Regions from separate parts of the Paenibacillus sp. FSL H3-0333 genome, predicted to be linked through region 1. Evidence: riboswitches for the same ligand, from Rfam matches in the RefSeq annotation. Region 1 holds a riboswitch; each other region holds the start of a gene.
The links. A riboswitch is a leader RNA that binds a small molecule or an ion and turns the genes downstream of it on or off. The one in region 1 is predicted to bind cyclic di-GMP.

Region 2: it holds a riboswitch for cyclic di-GMP, as region 1 does, so the genes downstream of both, MHH78_RS00455 (anti-repressor SinI family protein) here and MHH78_RS27650 (fibronectin type III domain-containing protein) in region 1, are expected to answer to the same signal.
Region 3: it holds a riboswitch for cyclic di-GMP, as region 1 does, so the genes downstream of both, MHH78_RS33290 (transglutaminase-like domain-containing protein) here and MHH78_RS27650 (fibronectin type III domain-containing protein) in region 1, are expected to answer to the same signal.

The regions. Positions count from the first base shown of each region.
Region 1 covers NZ_JBBODG010000001.1:6,271,554-6,275,742, reverse strand. Annotated here, with positions in the region: gene MHH78_RS27665 (DUF350 domain-containing protein) at 1-149, shown strand, start outside; gene MHH78_RS27660 (hypothetical protein) at 279-824, shown strand; gene MHH78_RS27655 (MFS transporter) at 906-2,123, shown strand; cyclic di-GMP riboswitch class I at 2,208-2,309, shown strand; gene MHH78_RS27650 (fibronectin type III domain-containing protein) at 2,290-4,189, shown strand, end outside.
Region 2 covers NZ_JBBODG010000001.1:102,462-106,650, reverse strand. Annotated here, with positions in the region: gene MHH78_RS00460 (2-oxoglutarate dehydrogenase E1 component) at 1-1,550, opposite strand, end outside; cyclic di-GMP riboswitch class I at 2,046-2,149, shown strand; gene MHH78_RS00455 (anti-repressor SinI family protein) at 2,184-2,327, shown strand; gene MHH78_RS00450 (helix-turn-helix domain-containing protein) at 2,474-2,806, opposite strand; gene MHH78_RS00445 (TasA family protein) at 3,127-3,717, opposite strand; gene MHH78_RS00440 (TasA family protein) at 3,755-4,189, opposite strand, start outside.
Region 3 covers NZ_JBBODG010000001.1:7,653,690-7,657,878, reverse strand. Annotated here, with positions in the region: gene MHH78_RS33305 (glycosyltransferase family 2 protein) at 1-463, shown strand, start outside; gene MHH78_RS33300 (GtrA family protein) at 453-857, shown strand; gene MHH78_RS33295 (class D sortase) at 926-1,579, shown strand; cyclic di-GMP riboswitch class I at 1,705-1,786, shown strand; cyclic di-GMP riboswitch class I at 1,860-1,940, shown strand; gene MHH78_RS33290 (transglutaminase-like domain-containing protein) at 1,954-2,763, shown strand; rRNA gene MHH78_RS33285 (16S ribosomal RNA) at 3,130-4,189, shown strand, end outside.

The sequences.
Region 1 (4,189 bases):
TGCTGCTGCTGGCTTACTTCCTGTTCGAGTTTTTTACTCCGGTCTTTTCAATTGATGAAGAGATTGCTGCGGATAACCGGGCCGTAGGACTGACAGCTATGCTGCTCTCCATATCCTTGTCCTATGTTATCGGCGCGGCCATATTCTGAATAGGGGGCAGGAATGATGAAGATTCTGGTTCGGATTTTGTTTATTTCCGCCCTGGCTTTTCTAGCGGCCGGCATTATATATTTAATGGTGAATTGAATTGAATGAGAGTAACGAAGGAGATTATACAGATGGAGACAACAGTTTGCCCATGGTGCCATACCGAGATTGTATGGGATGAGGAGTTTGGCCCCGAGGATACCTGTCCTCATTGCAACAACGAGCTGAGCGGCTACCGCACAGTGACGATAGGTGCAGAGGATCTGGAGGATGAAGAGCCGGATACACAGGAAGCTTCCGGGGAGGAAGAGATCAGCGACGATAATTTGTGGGATGACGACGACAAGGATAGCGTGGTGCCTGTATGGGGTACGCTGGGCCAGTTCGGCGATGACTATGATCTGAAACGTTATGAGGACAAGGTCTCCGCTATTCTGGCTGCCCAGCTGGAAGCGCCGGAATGTCCGCAATGCCATGAGCTGATGCTTCACTCCGGTACGCAGCAGGTGGACGGGTTCACCCCGGCAACGCCGGAAGCGCTGGGCGGTGCAGCTGTGCTGAAGCCTCCTTTTGCGCTGAATCTGTACGTCTGTCCTTCCTGCTTCCATGTGCAGCACAGCCTGGCGCAGGAAGACCGCATCCAGCTTGTCCGCAATCTCAGCACCTCCGCCGAATAAAGATCGGATTCATGCTTTCCCTGCCATCTGGACATGATATTGAAAGATGAAGTGTCTAAGGACGAGCAGGGAGGGCTAAGCATGAGAGGTTCAGAACGGGGACAGGCGGCGCTGCTGCTGGCTGTAGGCGGGCTATACCTTCTGGCTACAGTGCTTGCAGGAACGTTCCTCAACGTATATCTGTGGAAAAGCCGGCAGAACTTCGCCATGATCGGCTGGTTCACCGTGGCCCAGCAGCTTGCCGTGGGTCTCAGCTTTTGGCTGGGCGGCAAGTGGGTGAAAGAGCGTAACAAAATGAATGCCCTACGGCTGGGAATTGCCGTATCGGGCTTTTTTTATTTGCTGGTGCTGTGGCTGCGGGGCGACGCGATTCATTACATTTGGCCGCTGGGCGGGGTCCTCGGGCTATCCATCGGGCTGTACTGGCTGGCGTTCAATATTGTTTTCTTCGAGATTACGGATGCCAAGAACCGCGATTACTATAACGGGTGGATGGGCCTGCTGGGTTCCCTGACGGGAATAGCCGGACCCTGGGTATCCGGCTGGATGATCTCCCGTTGGCATGGCGGGCAGGGATACCGCATGGTATTCATACTGTCACTCTGTATTTATGGGGTTGCTGCTGTACTCAGCTTCGGCCTGCGTAAGCGGCCGCGCGGCGAAGCCTATCTCTGGCTGGAGCCCTGGCGCGAGCTTACCCGCAGACGCAGCTCTTGGCGTCCAGTGGCGGCAGCGCTAGTGTTCCAGGGCATGCGGGAAGGCGTATTCTCCTTCCTCATCGGTCTGCTCGTCTACATTGCAGCACAGGAGGAGAGCAAGCTGGGACAGTTCGCCCTGCTGACCTCCGCCGTCTCCCTGATCAGCTATTATGCGGCCGGCAGATGGTTCAAGCCCCGTGCCCGGCTCGGCGGTATGCTGGCAGGCAGTCTGCTGCTCATCGCCTTCCTTCTTCCGCTGCTGTGGAAGGTGAACCTTACCACCCTCCTAATCATGGGAATCGGGACCTCGCTCTGCCTGCCGCTCTACATGCTGCCGATGCTGTCCACCAGCTTCGACCTGATGGGAGTGTCCGAGGAGAGCGCCGGCAAACGCGTGGAACTGGTAGTGCTCAGGGAACTTAGCCTGATGAGCGGCCGCCTCCTCGGCCTGCTGATCTTCATCGCCGTACTGTCGCTGGACCAGTCCCCGCAGACGATTACTCTGCTCATGCTGCTGCTGGGTGCCGCGCCGCTGGGGAGCTGGGTGGTGGTGCGGGGGTTGCTGAATTGGAATGTTCACAAAAATAACAATATTATATGATTCAAATATAGGGTATTATTGCCAAGGTAAGTACAGATTGTAATTGAATTGAATTACACATGATTTCTCTTGAATTAACCATTAGAACTAAAAAGGCAAACCTGTACGAAAGTCAGGGACGCAAAGCCACGGGCCTTATCACAGGGAGGGGGACACCCCTCTGTGAATGGCAGCCGGGCCGCTCTTTCCGGTGGTTTTTTTGCGCCCTTTTTTAAATGATTTTTTAATTGAGCGGAGGTCTTTTATGACAAATAGGAAAAGCTTGATATGTAAGGTACTGTGTTTTATTATTCTGGCTCAATTTCTCGCCCCTTTTATGGAATTCTCAGGGATGAAAATTTCCGCACAGGACAGTATGCTCAAAATCCGGTTTCAGCCCGCTGAAACTCCCGTACAGGAAGGGGAGCTTGCAGATTCTGGAGCCGTTTTTAGCGTCAAAAACCAATACTCCTACGGCTGGAACATAGATCATACTGATGCAACCGTCTCAAGAGATACATACGACGACTCCAGCATAAGCAGCCTGACACGAATCCATCCGGATGGGAAGTGGGAAATTGCGCTAGACAATGGTACTTATGAAGTCTCAGTAACCGTAGGTGACTCTGTATACAGCAGCAACAATTCACTTGCCGTAGAGAATGTCAAATTGATGGAGGGACTGTCTCTTGAAGCAGGGCAGTATAAAACGATCAAGAAGAAGGTTGCTGTTGAAGATGGAAGACTGACTTTAAGTCAAATCAATGCTACTGGAATTGAGACTGCTCTAAATAGCATAGATATTTCATTGGTGAATACATACACTCCCACTTTGATCCCGCCTCAAATCCGCCTGCCTTTTGAACCCAATAAGGTTGCCGGAGACAAAGTTCTTCTGTCTGGAAGTATGACCAATATACATAACGCTCCGCCGTTTATCAGGGTAAATGGTCTGCAGGGAGAGATCTCCCGGCATATCCGCGAACAAATAGAATCCATCGGACAACAAATACAGCAGGTTAGCAAAAATGCAGTGGCAATAAGAAATGCTGATATTGAAACGATTCAAAGCTCTATCCGCTCAAACAGCAACAAGCCTGCAATAATAGCAGTTGGGCAGATGAATCTAGAATCGAGTGTTACGTTCGGAAGTGAAGAACAGCCTGTCATCTTAATCGCAGATGGCATCAATACGAACCGGAGTCTGAATATAACAGTTTACGGATCGTTAATCCTTCATGGAGGATTAAATGCAAATACGGAGTTGAATGTTAATGTTATCAACCCTGCGCAGGATGTGAATCTTGGTGACCTATGGGTACAGGGAACCGTGCATCTAAATAATAACTCTAATGTTCATGTAGATAATGAGCTGTTTGCCGGTTCTTTGGTTTACAACAACGGCTCTCTGGATCTATCGGCGAAACGGGTATTAGTACAGGGCAACATGAACATCAATACTCTGGTAACTATGAATGTTGATGAGGAAATGTCTGTAGGAGAAGTGGTATCCAATAACTCAAGGGCAGAACTTAATGTAGCCCAGGGAGATCTATTCGTCCGGGACAATGTCAGTATAAATAATCATTTGAATATCAACACAGGCGGATTATTTGCAGTTGGCGGTAATGTCATCTCGAATCAAAGACCTGTAATTCACACGGGGAATGAGCAAGCAGGACGTACATTATTGAAGTATGTTCTGTCAGGCCTTAAGGCTGAGTATTACAGCAATAATGATTTCACGGGCAAGAAGGCCGTGAAAGTAGATGAATCTATTTCTTTGGCTGGCCAACCTGTTCTGGGTGTGCCGGGAATAGCGGACCAGCGCTTCTCCGTTAGATGGACTGGGCAGATTCAACCTAACTATACTGACCAATATACTTTCTCGGTTAAAACGTCAGGTGGAGTCAGACTTTGGGTGAATGATCAGCTCCTGGTCGATGCCTGGACAGCGAAGCAGCATGTGGAGCAAGGCACGATCCAGCTTGAAGCCGGTAAAAAATATGACCTGAAGATGGAATACGCTAATGATATAGGGAATCCTCAGGCCAGCTTATTCTGGGAGAGCGGGCAGCAGATTCGTG
Region 2 (4,189 bases), 6.2 Mb from region 1:
CTCTCCGCCTCGGCAATCATGTTCTTCAGATCATCGGCTGTGATTACCTTCTCGCGCTCCAGGCGTTCTGCATAAGCGCGGTACACAGTAGGGTGGTTCCGCACCTTGCCGTACACAATCGGCTGGGTCGTCTCGGGATCATCCATTTCATTATGTCCGTGGCGCCGGTAGCCGATCAGATCAATCAGGAAGTCCTTCTTGAACATATGGCGGTAAGCGCTGGCCAGACGGACTGCGGCAATACAGGCTTCCGGGTCATCGGCATTGACATGCACGACCGGAATCTCATACCCTTTGGCCAGGTCGCTGGCATAATGGGTGGAGCGGGAATCCTCGCTCTCTGTGGTGAAGCCGATCCGGTTATTGACGATAATATGCACGGTACCGCCATTCTGATAACCCTGCAATTTGCCGATATTAAGCGTCTCAGCGACAATACCTTCGCCAGGGAAGGCTGCATCGCCGTGCATCAGCACAGCCATAGCCTTGCTTGTGTTCAGCTTAGGCAGTCCCGGAGCGTTGCGTTCTTCCTGTGCGGCGCGTGTGAAGCCCTCGACTACAGGATTGACGAATTCAAGATGGCTCGGGTTATTGGCCAGCGTGATCCGGGTACGTACGGTCTCGCCTTCGCGGACGGCACGGTCAGCCCCGAGATGGTACTTCACATCACCGCTCCAGCCGTAGGTCACGCCCATGGAGCCTTCTGAAGGGAACAGCTCTTTGTTCGGCGAATGATGGAACTCTGAGAAAATAATATCATAAGGCTTGCCCAGAATATGGGCCAGCACATTAAGTCTTCCGCGGTGGGCCATACCCATCAGGATATGCTCTGCGCCGTCATGCGCGGCAGCCCGCACAATCTCATCCAGCATCGGCACAAGGGCATCATTGCCCTCCAGGCTGAAGCGCTTTTGGCCGACGAAGGTCTTGTGCAGGAAGGTCTCGAAATGCTCCACCTGAACCAGCCGCTTCAGCAGCTCTTTGCGTTCTGTATTATTCAGCGGAGCCGGGGAGGTCATCGATTCCGCCTGGCTGTTGAGCCAGCGCAGCTCGCGTTCATCATGCACATGCCCGAATTCATAAGCAATGGTCTGTGTATAGGCCTGGCGCATTCTGTGGACGGCATCCATCGCGGTATGCACATCCGCAGGGGCATTATCCCAAATCAGCGAAGCGGGCAGGGCATTAAGATCCTCGCGGGTAAGCTCGTAGGTCTCCAGCTCCAGCCATTTGGCCATCGGGTTCGTGCTGCGCTCCAGCGGGTCAATGTCTGCGGCCATATGGCCATATATTCGAATATTGGCGATCAGCTTCGAGGCCTTGACAGCCTTCTTGAGCCACTCGGCATCTGCTGATACGGCAGGCCTTGGTGCCCTCTCGGCATCGGGTGCCAGTGGAGGGGGGCCGGATACGGTGAAGAGATCGCGGTAATGCTGTTCAACAGAAGAGGGGTCCTTGACAAATTGCTCATATCTTTCTTGGATGTAGCCCAGGTTGGGGCCGTAGTATTTGCTCCATACTGTGTCGTTATAGGGCTCTTTGACTGCCATGAATAGGTCCTCCTAACGGATAAACTCCACGCGAGGCATCCAGTGTGCCACTTGGCGGAGCTGCAAATGTTTGCGGTTTCATTCTCACCTTATTGTGCTACTTTCCGGCGGGGTAATCAATTCATACTTTCGGTCAATCCGTTCGCAATTTGGCATGATTCATTACAGTATTCATACGGAACTATCATAAATAGAAAAAACACATATAACAGCCCGTTATACATACAAATGGGTAATTGTCTCTATACGATGTTGCGTGAAGCGGTAAGTCGGGGCGGATGGGGTTCCCTTTAGTATAATTAAACTATTAGCTAGTGTTTGAACTTGGAACTGGAAATATTTATACAAGCCGCTGGCAATTTCAGCTAAGTTTCCTCACATTTTTTCATAAAAAAATTCCAGAAAACGACACACTAATTGCATATGATCTTGTATAATGTTATTGCGGAGAACGGTTTCATCGATTCTTGCCAGATCCTTTCATGATGGAAAGGGTCCAGTAAAAGGTAAACCTGCCGAAAGACAGGGGCACAAAGTCTCGGATCTAAAGTAGAAATACTACAAAGTAGCAATACTACTATGATGGCCGGACTGCCTGGGGACGCGAAAATTCTAGGAGGAGATTTCTTGGATATGTCCAACCAGGGGAATGACGAGCTGCAGGCAGTAGATCTGGATTTAGAATGGGTGCACTTGCTGATGTCTGCCAAGCAGGCGGGGATCGCGGCGGAGGATATCCGCCGGTTTCTAAGTGAGAAGGCGCTCCAGGCGATGTAAGGGCGGTCATCATTGTTCGGATACATACAGAAAAGGCACAGCGTACCGGTACGCTGTGCCTTTTCTGTATGCCGCTTGAAAGGCTGCCTTCGCCGAAGGCGGCCTCCCTGCCGTGCGGAGTCTTCCCTGTGGCATATAATGCTCGTCTAGTTGTCCTTTTGTTCCATGCGCCATTTCTGGTAATCGAGGAATTCCTTGAATTCGCGTTTGCTTATACCGGAGGCCATGGCCTCCTGAACCAGCCGGAACCATTCCCCGTCCAGAGCCTGTTCTTCCGTCTCTGCCAGTCCGCCATACAACAGTGCATGAATGGATACCTGAAGCGCGTCAGCGATTTTTTCGATGAATTGAATGGAGGGGTTGGATTGAATGTTCCGTTCCACATTACTGAGGTATGATTTCGCCACATCAGCCTTATCGGCAAGCTCGGATAACGAATAGCCCTTCTCCAGCCGGAGTTTGTGGATGCGGCTTCCCATAGTATCTGACACGATTACAACGCCCTCCGTACTTTTTTTGGTGAAAAATAAGAAGTTATATGCTTCGCGATATACATTCTCCTTATCCTTCTCGTTGAAACGGTACCGCCCGTTCAAAGGCCGGCAAAGCCGTTTTCTCTTGTCAGTATAACAAAAATCCGCAAAACGGACAAAAATCTTGAACCCGGCAACGGGGAAAAAGAAACGGCATACCCGGCCCGGATGAGGGAGGATATGCCGTCTTGATGGATTGCTAAAACGCTGCCTTCCTAATAAAAGGACGGCAAAGCCATGTTCACTTGTATAGGCCGGCCCCTGATCTACTTGGCTTCTCCCACTCCTTGAAGAGCATCGAAGGTCCAGTTCAGCGCTAAGCCGTCACCCTGGAAAATGTTCTGATCGAGCGTGTTGTCTACGAATTCGAAGGCGATCTTGAAGGTCTTGGACCCGGCGGCGGCAATCCCTCCTGGCAGTACACCTGCTGCTACGAGATCGTAGCTGGGGGTGTTTTTCAGATCCTTCAGGGAGATCTCGGACAGCACATGACCGCTTAGTGAACCGCCGGTGTACGTATTATCCAGGAGCTTGACCTTGAAGTGGTCTCCGAGATCCTGGCCCGCGTTATCGCCCTTGGCATCGGTCACGGTGTAAGTGGTGGCAAGCTTGAGGAATTTGATATCCAGTGTGCCGTCATTGGACAAGGTGAAGGTGCGGACGGTGTAGTCTCCCGGCTTCAGATTCGTCAGTGCTACCGGAGTATTGAAGGAAGAGCCGAGCTTCAGCGTACCCGCTGCGAAGGTTGCCGTGCTGGTAGCTGTGGAGCTGAAGTAAGCGAAGGTGCCCCCGCCGATTAAAGACAAGCCCAGTGCTGCCGATGCTACGCCAAGACCCAATGTTTTTTTGATACCCATCATTTATTTCCTCCTCGAATGGTTTGTTTTTGTGGAATTATTTGAGCGTGCCTTTTTCCTGGTTGGCTTCGAAATTCAGAGTCAGTGCAAGCGTGTCGCCCTGATAATAGTTCTGCGGCTGGAGGGTCTCCTTGAAGGCGAACTGGATGGTCAGGTTATCCGAGGTACCGGCTTTGATGCCGGACTTCTCTCCGCCTAAGATCGCTCCGAGAATTCCCCGGGCCACCAGATCGGGACTCTCCTGCTCCAGATCGGCCAGCGAGATGACCAGGAGCGGCGATTCCTTCTTATCCTTGTTCACGAGGAAGGTCACAATAATATCATCCTTGAAATTATGGGAGCCGTTGTCTCCCTGGGCGTCTGTAATGGCCGATGAGGTGCGCAGTACCACTTTGGGAATATTGAGCGTCCCGTCATTTTTGAGCTTGAAGTCCCGTAAGACGGTATCGCCCGGCTTGAGATTGCTGAGATT
Region 3 (4,189 bases), 1.4 Mb from region 1:
GAAGGAGAAGAACCGTTATGTACGGGGGCTGGTAAGCTGGGTCGGCTTCCGGCAGACCATGGTGGAATATGTGCGGGAGGAACGCTTCGCCGGGGAGACGAAATATCCGCTCAAAAAAATGATCCGCTTTGCGCTCGACGGAATCACCTCCTTCTCGCACAAGCCGCTCAAAATCGCCTCTTATGTCGGCTTCTTCCTGTCCTTCTCCAGCTTCATCTACCTGTTTCTGGTCTTATTCCAGAAAGTCTTCACCTCTTGGACTGTGCCGGGCTGGGCATCCATTGTCGGGGTGAACCTGCTGTTTAACGGCATTGTGCTGATGCTGCTGGGCGTGATCGGGGAATACATCGGACGGATCTATGATGAATCTAAGGATAGACCGCTTTATATCGTACGCGAGACCCGAGGCTACCCGGAGGCAGAGGCCGAAGACACGCGGAAGGCAAGCGATTATGCAAGATAAGGCTTGGCGCGCAGGCATGATCCAATTTCTGAAATTCAATGCGGTGGGCCTGCTTAACACGTTCATTGATTTTGCAGTATTTACCCTGCTGCATTCCCTGGGCATGCTTAACACCCCTGCACAGATTATTTCCTACAGTGCCGGGACGGCCAATAGCTTTTTCTGGAATAAAAAGGTGACCTTCAAGGGAAGGGACAGAGGCGGGGATGGCCGCTTTGACCGGATGCAGCTGGTGAGATTTATTGTGCTGAATCTGCTGGTGCTGGGCATTTCGGTGCTGCTGATTCATCTGCTGACTGATCGGCTGGGCGTCCAGGTGCTGATGGCCAAGGTGCTGGTTACCTTTGTTACAGTAATCATTAATTTTTTTGGAAGCCGGAAGTGGGTATTTTAAAGAGAGCGTATATCTTGCCCGTATTCTTCGGAGGAAAGCACTTATTCTATATTGCGGAGGCGATTGTCATGCGGAAGTTATCCTATTTGATTATACTTGCCGGGGTCCTGATTATGCTCTACCCCAAAGGAAGCGAATGGTACGAGGACCGTCAGCAGCAGAAGCTGCTGGAAGAGGCTGAACAGGCCTATAGTGAAATCGTTCCTTCGGCTACGGCTCCTGCCAGCCAGGATCTGAGCAAGCCTTATGCGGAAGTCACCCAGCTGCTGGCTGAAGAGTCTGGTGCGGAAGAGCCGGTTCCCACTACAGCGCCCGAGCTTGAAGTGGGAGGCAAAATCACCGCTATTATTGAAATCGATAAAATCGATCTGAAGCTGCCTGTACTGGAGGGCGCCACCAAGACCAATATGAAGCATGCAGCCGCGCATATGAAGGAGACAGCTCCGATTGGCGCGGTAGGCAATGCAGCGATTGCGGCACATCGGTCAAGAACGGCAGGGCGGCTGTTCAACAGACTGGATGAGGTCGGTAAAGGGGATGCCATTACTGTTATTACAAGCGGACAGGAATACAAATATGTTGTATATGATGTATCTATTGTAGAGCCTACCGATATTTCAGTACTGAAGGGTAAGGATGATGATAAGATTCTGACCCTCATTACCTGTGATCCGCTTGTCAACCCTACCCACAGACTCATCATTCATGCAAAGTTGACCTGATTGTCATAGGACAATGCTGAGAAAGGTCAAAAAACATAAAATTTTAGTCTATTTTTGCGGGAATCTAGTGATTTGGGTCTTGCTAATAGATTGAGATATGGTAAGCTATAACTATGAAAGCTAATACACGATAACGGCAAACCTATCGAAAGGTAGGGACGCAAAGCTACAGGGCCTTCCCGTCATGGATGGCAGCCAGTTACCGAATGAAGAGGCTTTTTTTGTTTGTTTTCATTCTGAATCTGTCATTATGTGGCAGTAGATTGGACAGATAAAGCTTATACGATAACGGCAAACCTATCGAAAGGTAGGGACGCAAAGCTAAAGGGCCTTCCCGTAAGAATGGCAGCCAGCTACCGAAAGGGGTTTTATCCATGAAGAAGTTTTATTTAATGCTGATTACACTTTTTGTGATCGTCACTTCCGTGCAGACAGGCACTGCTCAAGCTGCTAATGCAGATTCAAGCTGGTTAAATGTTGGACAACTTGATCAAGGGGTTATCGGGGTTTCGTACGATGTTCCTAAAGACAAGAAGATGAAGCTCATGATTACCAAGGACAATAACAGCTATACTTACAACTTATACACTTCCAAACCGACCGAGACGTTCCCGCTGCAACAAGGTAATGGCTCTTACAAGGTCTCCGTTCTTGAGAATACTACCGGTAACAAATACAAGGTACTATCTTCCGAGACTGTATCTCTCTCAATGAGCAATGTGAATGCCGTATATTTGAGCTCTGTACAGAATGTAAAGTGGAGTTCTTCCGATAAATCCGTTCAAAAGGCAGCACAGCTTACAAAGGGTCTGACCACAGATGCAGACAAAGTTAAGGCTATCTACAATTACATCGTAGCTAACGTGAAATATGACTACTCTCTGGCCAACAGCGTAAGCACAGATTATATTCCGAACAACGACAACACACTGGCTACCAATAAGGGTATCTGCTACGATTACGCTTCCTTGTTCGCTACTATGCTCCGCAGTGAAGGGATTCCAACCAAGTTGGTTATGGGGAATACAAGCTATGTAACTTCATACCATGCCTGGAACGAAGTGTTCCTGAATGGCAAATGGGTGACGATTGATACTACAGTGGATGCAGGTCTGGGTAAGAAAACAGCATCAACTGAACTGATCAAATCAGCAAGCAAATATACTGCAGCGAAATTCTACTAAGAATAGCTGTAACTATAGCATTATCTGAGAATAACCCGCTTAGTCATTAAGCGGGTTATTTTTATTTATATAAAGGTTGCTTTTTAATAGAAGGATAGGTTATTATAAATAAGCGTTGTTGGAGCGGCAAAGGAAATGAGAGATTACTTAAATAAGTGATTTCAAAAATAAAGCTTGCATTGCTCAGATGGACGTGATATATTATAAGAGTTGCTGGTGACGATGACATCGACACTAACAACGAGCTTGATCTTTGAAAACTGAACAACGAGTGAGTATCTGGAAATCACTTCGGTGAGATCCAAAAATGAGAATGTAAATTCTCGTCAGATGTTTCAAAATGAGCAATCGCTCTTTCTAAATACCAATTTGGAGAGTTTGATCCTGGCTCAGGACGAACGCTGGCGGCATGCCTAATACATGCAAGTCGAGCGGAGTTTGAGAGGAAGCTTGCTTCCTTTCAGACTTAGCGGCGGACGGGTGAGTAACACGTAGGCAACCTGCCCTCAAGCCTGGGATAACTACCGGAAACGGTAGCTAATACCGGATAATTTCTTTTTTCTCCTGAGGAGAGAATGAAAGGCGGAGCAATCTGCTGCTTGGGGATGGGCCTGCGGCGCATTAGCTAGTTGGTGGGGTAACGGCCCACCAAGGCGACGATGCGTAGCCGACCTGAGAGGGTGAACGGCCACACTGGGACTGAGACACGGCCCAGACTCCTACGGGAGGCAGCAGTAGGGAATCTTCCGCAATGGGCGCAAGCCTGACGGAGCAATGCCGCGTGAGTGATGAAGGTTTTCGGATCGTAAAGCTCTGTTGCCAGGGAAGAACGTCCGGTAGAGTAACTGCTACCGGAGTGACGGTACCTGAGAAGAAAGCCCCGGCTAACTACGTGCCAGCAGCCGCGGTAATACGTAGGGGGCAAGCGTTGTCCGGAATTATTGGGCGTAAAGCGCGCGCAGGCGGTTATTTAAGTCTGGTGTTTAAACCTTGGGCTCAACCTGAGGTCGCACTGGAAACTGGGTGACTTGAGTACAGAAGAGGAAAGTGGAATTCCACGTGTAGCGGTGAAATGCGTAGATATGTGGAGGAACACCAGTGGCGAAGGCGACTTTCTGGGCTGTAACTGACGCTGAGGCGCGAAAGCGTGGGGAGCAAACAGGATTAGATACCCTGGTAGTCCACGCCGTAAACGATGAGTGCTAGGTGTTAGGGGTTTCGATACCCTTGGTGCCGAAGTTAACACAGTAAGCACTCCGCCTGGGGAGTACGGTCGCAAGACTGAAACTCAAAGGAATTGACGGGGACCCGCACAAGCAGTGGAGTATGTGGTTTAATTCGAAGCAACGCGAAGAACCTTACCAGGTCTTGACATCCAACTAACGAAGCAGAGATGCATCAGGTGCCCTTCGGGGAAAGTTGAGAC